Regions from separate parts of the Actimicrobium sp. CCC2.4 genome, predicted to be linked through region 1. Evidence: predicted binding sites of a transcription regulator. Region 1 holds the regulator's gene; each other region holds the start of a gene.
What was found. Region 1 encodes sigma-54, which starts transcription at its own class of promoters, with help from an activator protein. Its sites were predicted from a motif close to TGGCANGNAANCTGCTTT; they were not measured.
Positions count from the first base shown of each region.

Region 2: the regulator sigma-54 is predicted to act here: its motif matches at 1,723-1,740, upstream of RHM62_RS18735 (CmpA/NrtA family ABC transporter substrate-binding protein).
Region 3: the regulator sigma-54 is predicted to act here: its motif matches at 1,800-1,817, upstream of prpB (methylisocitrate lyase).

Region 1 covers NZ_CP133777.1:82,592-87,302, reverse strand. Annotated here, with positions in the region: gene RHM62_RS00445 (deoxyguanosinetriphosphate triphosphohydrolase) at 1-30, shown strand, start outside; gene RHM62_RS00440 (enoyl-CoA hydratase/isomerase family protein) at 58-1,155, opposite strand; gene hpf (ribosome hibernation-promoting factor, HPF/YfiA family) at 1,257-1,613, opposite strand; gene RHM62_RS00430 (RNA polymerase factor sigma-54) at 1,721-3,202, opposite strand; gene lptB (LPS export ABC transporter ATP-binding protein) at 3,215-3,988, opposite strand; gene lptA (lipopolysaccharide transport periplasmic protein LptA) at 3,997-4,551, opposite strand; gene lptC (LPS export ABC transporter periplasmic protein LptC) at 4,596-4,711, opposite strand, start outside.
Region 2 covers NZ_CP133777.1:4,086,691-4,091,401, forward strand. Annotated here, with positions in the region: gene ntrB (nitrate ABC transporter permease) at 1-393, opposite strand, end outside; gene RHM62_RS18735 (CmpA/NrtA family ABC transporter substrate-binding protein) at 404-1,654, opposite strand; gene tsaD (tRNA (adenosine(37)-N6)-threonylcarbamoyltransferase complex transferase subunit TsaD) at 1,894-2,928, shown strand; gene RHM62_RS18745 (putative Na+/H+ antiporter) at 2,921-4,183, shown strand; gene plsY (glycerol-3-phosphate 1-O-acyltransferase PlsY) at 4,290-4,711, opposite strand, start outside.
Region 3 covers NZ_CP133777.1:1,584,549-1,589,259, forward strand. Annotated here, with positions in the region: gene prpR (propionate catabolism operon regulatory protein PrpR) at 77-1,675, opposite strand; gene prpB (methylisocitrate lyase) at 1,866-2,759, shown strand; gene prpC (2-methylcitrate synthase) at 2,791-3,942, shown strand; gene acnD (Fe/S-dependent 2-methylisocitrate dehydratase AcnD) at 3,982-4,711, shown strand, end outside.

The sequences.
Region 1 (4,711 bases):
CGGCGGATATTCAGGATGGACGAACTCTAAGCCGGGTCGGCCGTCGCAGCGAAAAATTTATTGATCAATGAGGTGCCGCAGCGGATGGGCATGGTCCGGCCAGACCGGCGCGAAATAGCCATCGACCATCTCCTGCGTTACGTCTTCCAAACCGGCCGGCTGCCAGTGCGGCTGGTTGTCCTTGTCGATCACCACCGCACGTATCCCCTCCAGTACCTCGCCCTGCGTGAAAGCGTGTCGCACCATCGTGCGTTCCATGCGCAGGCAGCCTGCAAGATCTTGCGCTGCGCCCTGTCGTAATTGGCGCAAGGTCACCGCCATCATCAGCGGCGAGCGCTTCTGCATCGTCGCCAGTGTCGCCTGAGCGAACGCACTGTCGTCGCCGGCCAGCGAGTCAGCAATCTGCGTGACCGACGCGAACCGGAAATGCGTGTCGATGCTCGCCTGCTGCTGCGCCAGTTTGCTCCCGGCCGGATCGCACAGGCTGGCAAACGGTGCGGCATACGCGCGAATGGCAGCGCGCACATCGCCACCTGAAAACTGATCGAGCAAGGCCTCCAGTCCGGCCAGCGCACCCCCCGGCAGGAACACATCGGCCAGTCCGGCGTAGAGCGCATCGGCAGCGCCTATCATCTCGCCGCTCACGCCCAGATACGTGCCCAGTTGCCCGGGTGTGCGCGACAGAAAATAGCTACCACCGACATCTGGGAACAAGCCGATATTGACTTCGGGCATGGCCATTTTCGTGCGCTCGGTGACGATCCGCAAGCGGTTCTGCGGACCACTTTGCGCCAGCCCCATGCCACCCCCCATGACGATGCCATCCATCACGGCGATCCAGGGTTTCGGATAAAAATGGATCAGGTGGTTCAGTGCATACTCTTCGGTAAAAAAATCATCCAGCGCTGCGCTGCCGCCTTGGGGCGTCGACCCGCCGGCCTGATGAAAAAAGCGGATATCTCCACCGGCACAAAACGCCTTCTCGGTGCTGCCGCGTAGGATCACAGTCTGGACGGCGGCGTTATCACGCCAGTCGAGCAGCACGTGAGTCAGGTCGCGCACCATCGCGAGCGACAAGGAATTGAGGGCCTTCGGACGGTCCAGTGTGATGTGGCCTGTTGCGTTGCGGATCTGGGTCTGGATGAGAGCGGTCATGGTCGGATTCGATTGTGCACAAGTCAATTGCGTGAAATTAAAAAGGGCGCAATCAATGCGCCCTAAATGGAATGTGCCGGTCTGCCCGGCAGCGGGTTCGATCAGGAGGAGGCGGCTATCACAACCGGGTCAGGGATGTGTTTGATGGCGTCGTGCTGATGATCCTGCAATTTGGTTTTGTACTTGATGACCTGGCGATCGAGCTTGTCGATCAGCGCATCAATTGCGGCATAAAGATCCTCCGCAATACTCTCGGCGTGCAAGTCTTTGCCGCGCAGATGCAGGTTGATTTCTGCTCGCTGCCGCTTTTCTTTTTCCGGGAGTTTTTCTACCGTCAGGATGACGGCAATATCAATGACATGGTCGAAATGGCGCTTGATACGCTCAAGCTTGCTTTGCACATATTCACGAATGGCAGGTGTCACTTCGAGGTGGTGTCCACTGATTGTGAGATTCATACAGCGCTCCTTTGAATAATGCCGATGGAGGTTCGGAGGTGACCCCGCTACGGAAGGGTAGCTTCGAACACAACGACAGTACAACATGACAAATGAAACTACAGAAACTACAGGGCCTTGCGCAGGTTGACGGGAGGGATTTTCAGGGCTTCGCGATATTTTGCGACCGTACGCCTTGCCACTACCATACCCTGTTCTCCCAGCATGTCTGCGATCTTACTGTCAGAAAATGGAATCTTCGGGTCTTCAGCTCCTATCAATTGTTTGATGAGTGCCCGTATTGCCGTCGATGACGCTTCGCCGCCCGTTTCGGTGGCAACGTGGCTGCCAAAAAAATATTTCAACTCGAACATGCCATGCGGGGTCAGCATGTATTTCTGGGTTGTCACACGTGAGATGGTGCTCTCGTGCAGTCCGAGTGTATCAGCAATCTCACGCAAGACAAGGGGGCGCATGGCGACCGCGCCATGGGAAAAAAAGTTCCGCTGACGCTCGACGATGGCCTGTGCAACCCGCAGGATCGTATCGAATCGCTGGCGCATATTTTTGATCAGCCACTTGGCTTCCTGCAGCTGCGACGTCAGCGATCCCTCACCTTTGCTCTGCTTGAGAATGTTGGCGTACATGGCATTGACCCGCAGTCGTGGCATCACGTCATGGTTGAGCATGACTTGCCAGCCGGTCTTGGTGCGCTTGACGATCACGTCCGGCACCACGTAGTCCGAGGTGCCGCCGCCGAAGATCGCACCCGGGTGCGGATTGCACTGGCGGATCACGCTCTGGGCTTCGCGCAGATCCTCGTCATCGCAGTCGAGGGCTTTCTTGAGCTTGCTGAAATCGCGCTGTGCAAACAGCGGCAGATAGTCCTCGACGATAACCAGTGCCATGCGCCGGGTCACCATCGCGATGCCGGGAAAACGCCGTATCTGCAGCGCCAGGCACTCGGCCGCGTGGCGGGCGCCGACGCCGGGCGGATCGAAGCTCTGCAGCAGTTTGAGCGCGATGGTCAGCTCTTCGGCTTCAACGTCGAGTTCGGCCGGCAAGCGCTCGAGCATGGCCTCCAGCGTATCGTCGAGGTAGCCATTGTCATTGAGCGCATCGATCATCAATTCGACCAGCGCGCGATCGCGCGGGTTGCGCACCGTGACGCGCATTTGCTCGAGCAGGAATTCGCGCAGCGTGGATTCGTGTGCTTCGAGCTGCGGCCTGGCATCGTCGTCTTCCGGCGCTTTCGAGGTGCGTGCAACGTCATCAAAACTCCAGTCCGCATCGGTGCTTGGCGTGGCGTCGCCGGCATCGTTCTGGTCCGGCGCGGGGGCTTCCGATTCGGACGATGAAGGCGCTGCGTTGGCGTCTTCGCTGGCCCCTTCCTGACGGATACCTTCGGCTCCGAGCGCGCCATCCGCCAGCAGACGGACCGAGTGATCGAGCGGATCGTCGAGCCGTTCCAGCAGCGGATTATCGGTCAGCATTTGCTCCAGTTCCTGATGCAGTTCCAGCGTCGACAGTTGCAACAGGCGGATCGATTGCTGCAATTGCGGCGTCAGCGCAAGATGCTGGGAGGTGCGGAGCTGGAGGGATTGTTTCATTCTTGTTTGTGCTTACATCCGGAAGTGTTCGCCAAGATAGACCTGGCGCACCAATTCATTGGCAATGATCGCATCCGGCTTGCCGCTGGCCAGCACTGCACCTTGATTGATGATGTAGGCGCGGTCGCAGATACCCAGGGTTTCGCGCACATTGTGGTCGGTGATCAGCACGCCGATACCGCGTTCTTTCAGGAAGCGCACGATGCGCTGGATTTCGATCACGGCAATCGGATCGACGCCGGCGAAGGGTTCATCGAGCAGCACGAAGCGCGGATTACTGGCCAGCGCGCGGGCAATCTCTACGCGGCGTCGCTCACCGCCGGAGAGCGACATGGCCTGGCTGTCGCGCAGCTTATCGATCTGCAAATTCTGCAGCAAGGTGTCGAGCCGTTCATTGATGACGGACTTGGTCAGCGTCTTGCCATGGTCATCGTGCTGCAGTTCCAGCACGGCGCGGATGTTTTCCTCGACGGTCAGCTTGCGAAATACCGAGGCTTCCTGCGGCAGATAGGACAGACCCAGCACCGCGCGTCGATGGATAGGCAGACGCGAGATATCGATGCCATCCAGACGGATTTCACCGGCGTCCGATGGCACCAGGCCGACGATCATGTAGAACGACGTCGTCTTGCCGGCACCGTTCGGCCCGAGCAGGCCGACCACTTCGCCGCTGGCCACATCGAGCGAGACATCGCTGACAACCTGGCGGATTCCGTAGCTTTTTTTCAGGCCGGTGACGATCAGTTTGCTGCTGCTATTGGTGAAGGAGTCAACCGGTGTCGACATGGCATTGATCATTTGGGCACACCCGGTGTGCGTGGCTGGATCGTCGCCTTGATGCGTCCGGCACCGGCCTTGCTGTCCTGTCCTGCGGGCGTGTTGTTGACCGAGAAAAATTCGCTGCGGCTATCGTAGGAAATGAATTCTCCTTCGACTTCGTCCGTCGGCGTCTTGCCATCGAGACGGCGCATCTTTGCCTTCGAAAACAACTTCACCAGTTCGGTCTTGCCATCGTATTCAATACGTTCGGCTTCGCCTTCTATCCACAGATTCTCGCCGCCATCACGCTTCTGTCGAAAGCTGGCCAGGCTGCCAGGTGCAGCATATAAGGTGGCGAACTGATAACCGGCCGGGTCTTGCACAACGACCACGCGTGCGGCTTTCATGAGCAGCGTGCCGCGCACGACCACGACGTCACCGGTGAAGGTATTGACCTGCTTGACGTCGTCGTAGGCCATTTGGTTGGCGTCGACGACAGTGGGTTTGTTGGAGTCAGCTTTTTCGGCATGCACCGCCGGCACGAAGGCCGCGTTGAACATGAACAGAAAAGCGAAAAAAAACGGTTTCATGAAAATTCCTGGTAGAGGCAGCGTAAGAGGTCATGCACAGTAGCTCATCGCGCTACGGCCGGCGCGAATACGCCGTGCACGCGATGGGCCAAATCGAGCTGGCGGGTGGCGTTGTTGGCGACCATGCCGGTGCCGTTCAGTATGGTGGTACCCATCAGCA
Region 2 (4,711 bases), 150 kb from region 1:
GCCGACCACGGCAGCCAGGCCGAAACCCATACCAACCCGCTTCAGCGACGCCAGGATATTCCAGCCTATGCCCTGGTCGTTCGGACCATTGCGATAGAACGGATCGGAAAACAGCTTGATCGCTTCGGTCAGCGTGACCATCGGCGTCGGAAAACCGCTGTTGCGCGCAGCCACGATCTGCCACAGCAGCACCAGCAAGGCCAATCCGACCAGCGGTGGCAAGCCGGCCATCACATACGGCGTGAGCGGCGATTTGTGCCGGGCGGTGCGCGGCACGTCGGCACCGACGGCACGACGGCGCTGGCTTTCGGCCGTAACCGGTAATGCATTGGCAGTCGCTGGATGGGCCGGTTCGTCCGGTGCGTGGTTCAGGGTGTCGATGACGGCACTCATGGTGATTTCCTCAGGCTTTGATCTTGAAGGAAGCCGCGTAGGCTTGCGGGTTCTTGCCATCCCAGACCGTGCCATCCATCAGCTTGCTGGAACGCATGGTGTCTTTCGGTACGCTGACCTTGGCCATCGCGGCAGCGTCCTTGTAGACGTCGATCTGGTTGATCGCCTTGGCTACGGCGAGGTAATCGACATCGGCCTTGAGCAAGCCCCAGCGCTTGTGCTGGGTCAGGAACCACATGCCGTCCGACAGGTACGGAAAATTGACGGCACCGTCCTGAAAAAAGTGCATGCAGTTCGGGTCGTCCCAGGTCTTGCCCAGGCCATTCTGGTAGCGCCCGAGAATGCGCTGATTGATTACGTCGACCGAGGTATTGACGTACGATTTTTCGGCGATGGTGTCGGCCATCTTGTTCTTGTTCGATAGCGATGCGTCGATCCAGCGACTGGCATCGAGCACCGCAGCGGTCAGTGCGCGGGCAGTGTTCGGATATTTCTTGACCCACTCTGCGGTGGTGCCGAGGACTTTTTCGGGATGGTCTTTCCAGATGTCCTGCGTGGTGGTCGCGGTGATGCCGACACCATCAACAATCGCCCGATGGCCCCATGGCTCGCCGACGCAAAAGCCATCCATATTACCGACGCGCATGTTGGCGACCATTTGCGGTGGCGGCACCGTGATGACCTTGGCATCTTTCATCGGATCGATGCCGTTGGCGGCCAGCCAGTAGTACAGCCACATCGCGTGGGTACCGGTCGGGAAGGTCTGGGCGAAGGTGTATTCGCGCTTCTCGGTTTGCATCAGCCTGGCCAATGACGCGCCATCGACGGCGCCCTTGTCGGCCAGTTTTTTCGACAGCGTGATGGCCTGGCCGTTTTGGTTAATCGTCATCAGCACCGCCATGTCCTTCTTCGCGCCGCCATTGCCAAGATGCACGCCATAGATCAGGCCATACAGCGCATGGGCCGCATCGAGTTCGCCATTGGCGAGCTTGTCGCGCACGCTGGCCCAGGAGGATTCTTTGGTGGGAACAATCTTGATGCCGTATTTTTTGTCGAAGCCGAGTACCGAGGCCATCACCACCGAGGCGCAATCGGTCAGCGGAATGAAGCCGACCTTGACCTCTTCCTTTTCGGGCTTGTCGGAACCGGCGGCCCAGACGCCTTGCGTGGCGAGTCCGCCAACGATGCCGGCACTGGCGACAGCGCCGGCTTTGAGCAGACTGCGGCGGGTCAGGTCAGGGATCGGGAGTTTGCTGGTCATGAAGTCCTCGGGAAGTCGACATAAGAAACGCATTACGGCTCTGCTATCAGCGCCGCGCCTACCTTCTCTTTGCAATTGGTATGCCAGCCCGATCACGGCGAATTCGACATAAAAGCCACCAACAATAAGCACATTGCTGCGCCACGATTGTGCGTCGCACCAAGGCAGTGCCGCAGCGGCACGCCGCCGTCTATCCCTTACAATGGCGCTCTTTCCAATCCCGCCCCCCTGCTCCCACCATGATTGTTCTCGGCGTCGAATCTTCCTGCGATGAAACTGGCCTGGCTTTGTATGACACCAACGCCGGCCTGCTCTCGCATGCGCTTTACTCGCAAGTTGCGATGCACGAGCAATACGGCGGCGTGGTGCCCGAACTGGCTTCGCGCGACCACATCCGGCGCGCCATTCCGCTGCTCGAACAGGTGCTGCACGAGGCGGACCTGACGCGCGACCGCATCGATGCGATTGCCTACACGCAAGGTCCGGGGCTGGCCGGTGCCTTGCTGGTCGGTGCCTCGGTGGCCTGTGGCCTCGGGCTGGCGCTGGACAAACCGGTGCTCGGCATCCATCACCTTGAAGGCCATTTGCTGTCGCCGCTGCTGGCTGCCGATCCGCCGGCGTTCCCGTTTATTGCGCTGCTGGTGTCCGGCGGTCACACGCAACTGATGCGCGTTGATGGTGTCGGCCGCTACACACTGCTGGGCGAAACCCTCGACGACGCGGCCGGCGAAGCCTTCGACAAGTCGGCCAAATTGCTCGGGCTCGGTTATCCGGGCGGACCGGCGATTTCGCGGATGGCCGAGTTCGGTGATCCACTGGCTTACAAACTGCCACGACCGATGCTGCATTCGAAAGACTTCAATTTCAGCTTTTCGGGACTCAAGACGGCCGTACTGACCGTGGTCAAGAATCATCCGGGCAATGTCTGCGAACAGGACAAGGCCAATATCGCGCGCGGCTTTGTCGATGCGATGGTCGATGTACTAGTGGCCAAATCGCTCAGTGCGCTCAAGCACACCGGCCTGAACCGACTGGTGGTGGCCGGCGGCGTCGGTGCCAACCGGCAGTTGCGCGCCGCGCTCGATGCCGCCGGTCTGAAAAAGCGCTTCAAGGTGTATTACCCGGAGCTGGAATTCTGTACCGACAACGGCGCGATGATCGCCTTCGCCGGTGGCTTGCGGCTGGCGCAGGACCCGACGCTGGCGGTACGCGATTACGCCTTCACTGTCCGGCCGCGCTGGCCGCTGGCCGAACTGGAAGCGCCGCGTGGCTGATCCGACGCCGATCCAGCTGATCGGCACCGCCCTGTTCGCGATGGCGGTACTGCATACGTTTTCAACCAAATTTTTTCATCAACTGGCGCAGCGCCAGTCGCGCCTGTCCGGCGTCTGGCATTTGCTGGGCGAAGTCGAAGTCGTCTTCGGACTATGGGCAATGGTGCTGGTGCTGTGCGTGCTCGGGCTGAGCGGAGCGGACGACGCCTATGCCTATCTGGAACAGCAAAATTTTACCGAGCCGCTATTCGTGTTTGTGATCCTCGTGATTGCCGGCACGCGGCCCATCCTGACACTGGCGCAAGGGCTGGTCGAAACCCTGACCCGCTGGTTGCCGACGCCGACCGCGATCACCTGCTTCGTGCTGACGCTGGCGCTGATCCCGCTGCTCGGTTCGCTCATTACCGAACCGGCCGCGATGACGCTGGCGGCGCTGATGCTGCGCGAGCGCTATTACCAGGCGGGCCTGTCGAACCGGTTCAAGTACGCGACGCTGGCGGTGCTGCTGGTCAATGTCTCGATAGGCGGCGTACTCACGCCGTATGCCGCGCCGCCGGTGCTGATGGTGGCCGACGCCTGGGGCTGGGACTTGCACTTCATGGCGACGATGTTCGGCTGGAAAGCCGCGGTGGCCGTCGTGACCAACACCCTGGTGCTGGCGCTGCTGTTTCGCAAGGAACTGGCAGGCATGGCCGCGCCGGATACGACCAGCAAGGAAGCACCGATGCCAACCGCTATCGTGCTGGCCCATGTGCTGTTTTTGGTCGGCACCGTGCTGACCAGCCATCACCCGGTGGCATTCATCGGCCTGTTCCTGTTTTTTCTGGGCTTTGTCGAGGCTTTCGACAAGCATCAGGAACCCTTGATGTTGCGCGAAGGATTGCTGGTCGGGTTTTTCCTGGCGGGACTGGTCGTGCTGGGCAAGCAGCAAACCTGGTGGCTGCAACCGGTTCTGGCCGGACTGGATGCGACGGTGCTGTTTTTCGGCGCGGTCGGCCTGACGGCGATTACCGATAATGCCGCACTGACTTATCTCGGATCGCTGGTGGCCGGCATCAGTGACCCGGCCAAATATGCGCTGGTCGCCGGTGCCGTCACCGGTGGTGGGCTGACCGTCATCGCCAACGCGCCTAACCCGGCTGGTTTTGCCATCCTCAGAGGCCACTTCGATGACGAATCGATCAACCCGCTGTGGGTGTTGCTGGCAGCGCTCGGGCCGACGAGCGTGGCGGGATTGTGTTTTATGGTGTTGTGAGGGCGAAGTCAATCGCGAGCTTCTTCAGCACATGCGGTGCAATGCCCTGCGGTTATTGCACCAGGCACACCGATCACCGCCGCCAATACCGGTGACCTGCAAATAGTCAGCCCTTCTTCCCCAGCCGCCCTTCCTTCCCGTTCAACAAATTCGCAATATTGCCCCGATGCCGGTAAATCAGGAGCGCACTCATCACCAGCACCGCCATCAGCATCGCATCGACACCGAACAGCAAGCCGTAATAAAACGGCGCAAACACGGCGGCCACCAGCGCCGCCAGGGATGAATAGCGAAACGCAAACGCAATCGCCAGCCACGTCACTGCGGTCCCCAGCCCAAGCCACGGGTTGATCCCGACCAGCACACCCAGCGCGGTCGCGACGCCCTTGCCACCGACAAAGCGAAAGAACACCGGCCACAGATGTCCCACAAACACCGCCAACGCGACCAGCGCAATACCGCTGTCGGGCAGGCCGGCCTGCGGTCCGAACCGGTACGCCAACCAGACTGCCAGCCAGCCCTTGAAGG
Region 3 (4,711 bases), 1.5 Mb from region 1:
GCCTTCGACAAGCTTCCTTCGACAAGCTCAGGACGAACGGTTTTTAATTTATCAGCATCAGCATCAGCCGCCAACCCTAAGCCCCCCGCAACTTCCGCCACAACGTCGTCCTGCTCACCCCGAGATACTTCGCCGCCGCTTCCCGGTTGCCATCAAACCGCGCCAGCACGTCGGTCAGCGATTCCGCCGGAGCAGACGCCAGCACCATCGGTGCGACCGCGCCGGCGCGCATCAATTCCGGTGCCACTGCCAGCAGCAATCCCGGCGACAAGGCCTGCAGCGGTTCGGCTGCCAGATACAGCGCGACCCGTTCCATCATGTTGCGCAGTTCGCGCACGTTGCCTGGCCAGCCATAACCGGCCAGCAGCGTCGAGCACGCCTGCAACTCGGCTTGCAGGTTCGGATGCGGCCGCAAGCCCATCGCGGCTAGCGCATTTTTGAGGCACCAGGCCGCCAGTTCGACCTGATCGTCGGGCCGCTCGCGTAGCGGCGGCAAGGTCATCCGCAATACGCCCAACCGGTAAAACAGGTCGGGCCGGAAGCGGCCTTCCTGCATGCGCAAGTCGAGGTCGCAGTGTGTCGCGCTGACGATGCGTACATCCACCGGAATCGGTCGGGTGCCGCCGACGCGCACCACTTCGCGTTCTTCCAGCACGCGCAACAGGCGCGTTTGCAGCGGCAGCGCCATTTCGCCGATTTCGTCGAGGAATAGCGTGCCGTGCTGCGCCGCTTCGAACAGGCCGGCGTGACCGCCACGGCGCGAGCCGGTGAACGCACCTTCTTCATGGCCGAACAGTTCGGCTTCCAGCAGCGACTCCGCCACCGCGCCGCAATTGAGGGCCACGAACGGCTGCCGCGCACGCGTGCTTTCGCGGTGGACCGCTTGCGCCGCGAGTTCTTTGCCGGTGCCGGTTTCGCCCTGGATCAGCACGGTTGCCGGCGAGCGGGCGAACAGCGTGATGGCTTGCCGGGCTCGTTGCATCGCCATCGATTCGCCACGCAAGTCGTTGAGACCGTGGCGCGCCCGCAGCGTATCGGCAGGCGGGGCAGGGCGACGCCGGTTGCTGTCGATGCGGGTGAAGCGGGCGATGTCGAGCGCGTCGTCGAAGGCGAGCCGGATCGACGCGGCCGAGTACACGAACACGCCAGCCAGTCCTGCTTCTTCGGCCAGGTCGGTGATCAGGCCGGCGCCGACGATGGCCTGGATGCCGGCGGCTTTCAGTTCGCTGATCTGGGCGCGCGCATCTTCTTCGGTGACGTAGCTGCGCTGGACGATGTCGAGGCCGAAGGTGGCCTGGAAATCACTCAGCTCCGGCATGGTCTGCTGGTAGCTGATCAGCCCGATCCGGGGCGTGATCTTGCGTGCCCGCGCCAGCGCCTGCAGTACGTCGAAGCCGCTGGCCTTGGCGATGATGACAGGCACCGATAAGCGACTTTTGAGGTAGGCGGCATTCGAGCCGGCGGCGATGACGGCGTCGCAGCGCTCATTGACGAGGCGTTCGCGGATATGACGTACCGCATCTTCGAAGCCGAGATTGATCGGCTCGATGGTGGCGGCGTCGCCGTACTCCAGCATGATGTCGCGGAACAGGTCGAACAGGCGCGAGATCGAGACGGTCCAAATGACCGGCTTGTCGTTCGGGTCGATCGATACGGGGAGGTTGGGACGGTGCATGTTTCACTTTGGCGTTTCAGTGTTGCGAGTGTAACGCAGATTGAAACGTTCCCGGGGCCACGAAACACCGGTGTAATTGCGCCAGCGCCAACATTGGCGGGACTTGCCGCCAGTCCGCAAAAGGTGGCACGGCGATTGCAATAGAAGCCGCAAGCAATTCCGATGAAACACACTCGAAAGTGACCTTCCCATGTCCCAGTATTCCGCAGGTGCTGCCTTCCGCAAGGCGATGCAAGAAGAATCCCCGTTGCAAGTCGTCGGCGCGATCAATGCCAACCATGCGTTGCTGGCCAAGCGCGCCGGCTTCAAGGCGATCTATTTGTCGGGTGGCGGTGTGGCTGCCGGTTCGCTGGGCTTGCCGGACCTGGGCATCACCACGCTCGATGATGTGCTGACCGACGTGCGCCGTATTACCGATGTCTGCGATGTGCCGCTGCTGGTTGATGTCGATACCGGCTTCGGTTCGTCGGCCTTCAATGTGGCCCGCACGGTCAAGTCGATGATCAAGTTCGGTGCCGCCGCGATGCACATCGAAGACCAGGTCGGCGCCAAGCGCTGCGGTCATCGGCCGAACAAGGAAATCGTCACGCTGCAGGAAATGGTCGACCGTATCAAGGCCGCCGTCGATGCGCGCACCGACGAAAACTTCGTGATCATGGCGCGCACCGATGCGCTGGCCGTCGAAGGCCTGGAAGCCGCACTGGAACGCGCGATTGCCTGCGTCGAAGCCGGTGCCGACATGATCTTCCCGGAAGCCATTACCGAACTGGCGATGTACAAGCAGTTCGCCGCTGCCGTCAAGGTGCCGGTACTGGCCAACATCACCGAGTTCGGTGCCACGCCGCTGTTTTCCGTCGATGAACTGAAGTCGGCCGATGTCGGGCTGGTGCTGTATCCGCTGTCGGCTTTCCGCGCGATGAACAAGGCTGCCGAAAACGTCTACACCGCGATCCGCCGCGACGGTTCGCAGCAGGCCGTCGTCGACACGATGCAGACCCGCAAGGAGCTGTATGACCGCATCGATTATTACTCGTACGAAGACAAGCTCGACGCGCTCTTTGCTGCACAGAACGCCAAAAAATAATCCCTGCCAAATTCAAAAAGAGAGACACCCCATGACCGAATCCGTACCGGCCTTCAAGCCGAAAAAATCCGTTGCGCTGTCCGGCGTCACTGCCGGCAATACCGCGCTGTGCACCGTCGGCAAGACCGGCAATGACCTGCACTATCGCGGCTACGACATCCTCGATATCGCCGACACCTGCGAGTTCGAAGAGATCGCCCATCTGCTGGTGCACGGCAAACTGCCGACCAGCGCCGAACTACATGCCTACAAGACCAAACTGAAAGCCCTGCGCGGCTTGCCTGCCAATGTGAAGCTGGTGCTCGAAGCGCTGCCGGCGTCGTCGCATCCGATGGATGTGATGCGCACCGGTGTCTCGGCGATGGGTTGCATGCTGCCGGAAAAAGACGATCACAACACGCCGGGCGCACGTGATATCGCGGATCGCCTGATGGCGTCGCTGGGCTCGATGCTGCTGTACTGGCATCACTACAGCAGCAACGGCAAACGCATCGAAACACAGACCGAAGACGAATCCATAGGCGCGCATTTCCTGCATCTGCTGCACGGCAAGAAGCCATCCGAAGCATGGGAAAAAGCCATGCACACCTCGCTGATCCTGTACGCCGAACACGAATTCAATGCCTCGACCTTCGCTGCGCGCGTGGTTGCTGGCACGGGTTCCGACATGTTCTCGGCCATCACCGGCGGTATCGGTGCCTTGCGCGGGCCCAAGCATGGCGGTGCCAATGAAGTCGCGTTCGAAATCCAGAAGCGCTACGACAATCCCGATGAAGCCGAAGCCGACATCCGTCGCCGCGTCGACAACAAGGAAGTCGTGATCGGTTTTGGCCATCCGGTCTACACGGTTTCGGACCCGCGCAACAAGGTCATCAAGGATGTCGCCAGGTCACTGTCGATCGAAGAAGGCTCGACCAAGATGTTCGACATCGCCGAGCGCCTCGAGACCGTGATGTGGGAAGCCAAGCGGATGTTCCCTAACCTCGACTGGTTCTCGGCCGTGTCATATTACATGATGGGCATTCCGACCGCGATGTTCACGCCATTGTTCGTTATTGCACGGACCTCCGGCTGGGCTGCGCATATCATCGAGCAACGCATCGACAACAAGATCATCCGTCCGAGCGCCAATTATGTCGGCCCCGATGATCTGGCCTTCGTGCCGATCAGCAAGCGCAAGTGAGCGCAAGTGAGCGCTTCCACACCTTCTTCCAAGGACGCCATGAATAGCGACTACCGCAAACCCCTGCCGGGCACCACGCTCGACTACTTCGACACCCGCGCCGCCGTCGATGCCATCACTCCCGGCGCTTACGCCACCTTGCCGTACACGTCGCGCGTGCTGGCCGAGAACCTGGTGCGCCGCTGCGGTCCGGCGACGCTCAAGGCCTCGCTGTTGCAACTGATCGAGCGCAAGCAGGAGCTGGATTTTCCGTGGTTCCCGGCGCGCGTGGTCTGCCATGACATCCTCGGCCAGACCGCGCTGGTCGACCTGGCCGGCCTGCGTGATGCGATTGCTGCCGAAGGCGGTGACCCTGCGCTGGTCAATCCGGTCGTGCCAACCCAGCTGGTGGTCGACCACTCGCTGGCGGTGGAATTTGCCGGCTTCGACAAGGATGCGTTCGAAAAGAACCGCGCCATCGAAGACCGTCGCAATGATGACCGTTTTCATTTCATCGACTGGACCAAGAAGGCGTTCAAGAACGTCGACGTGATCCCGTCGGGCAACGGCATCCTGCATCAGATCAACCTCGAAAGCATGAGCCCGGTGGTGCAGGTGAAAGACAACGTGGCCTTCCCGGACACGCTGGTCGGTACCGACTCGCACACGCCGATGGTCGATGCGCTGGGCGTGCTGGCGATTGGCGTCGGCGGTCTCGAAGCCGAGAGCGTGATGCTCGGACGCGCGTCGTACATGCGCCTGCCGGACATCATCGGCGTCGAGCTGACCG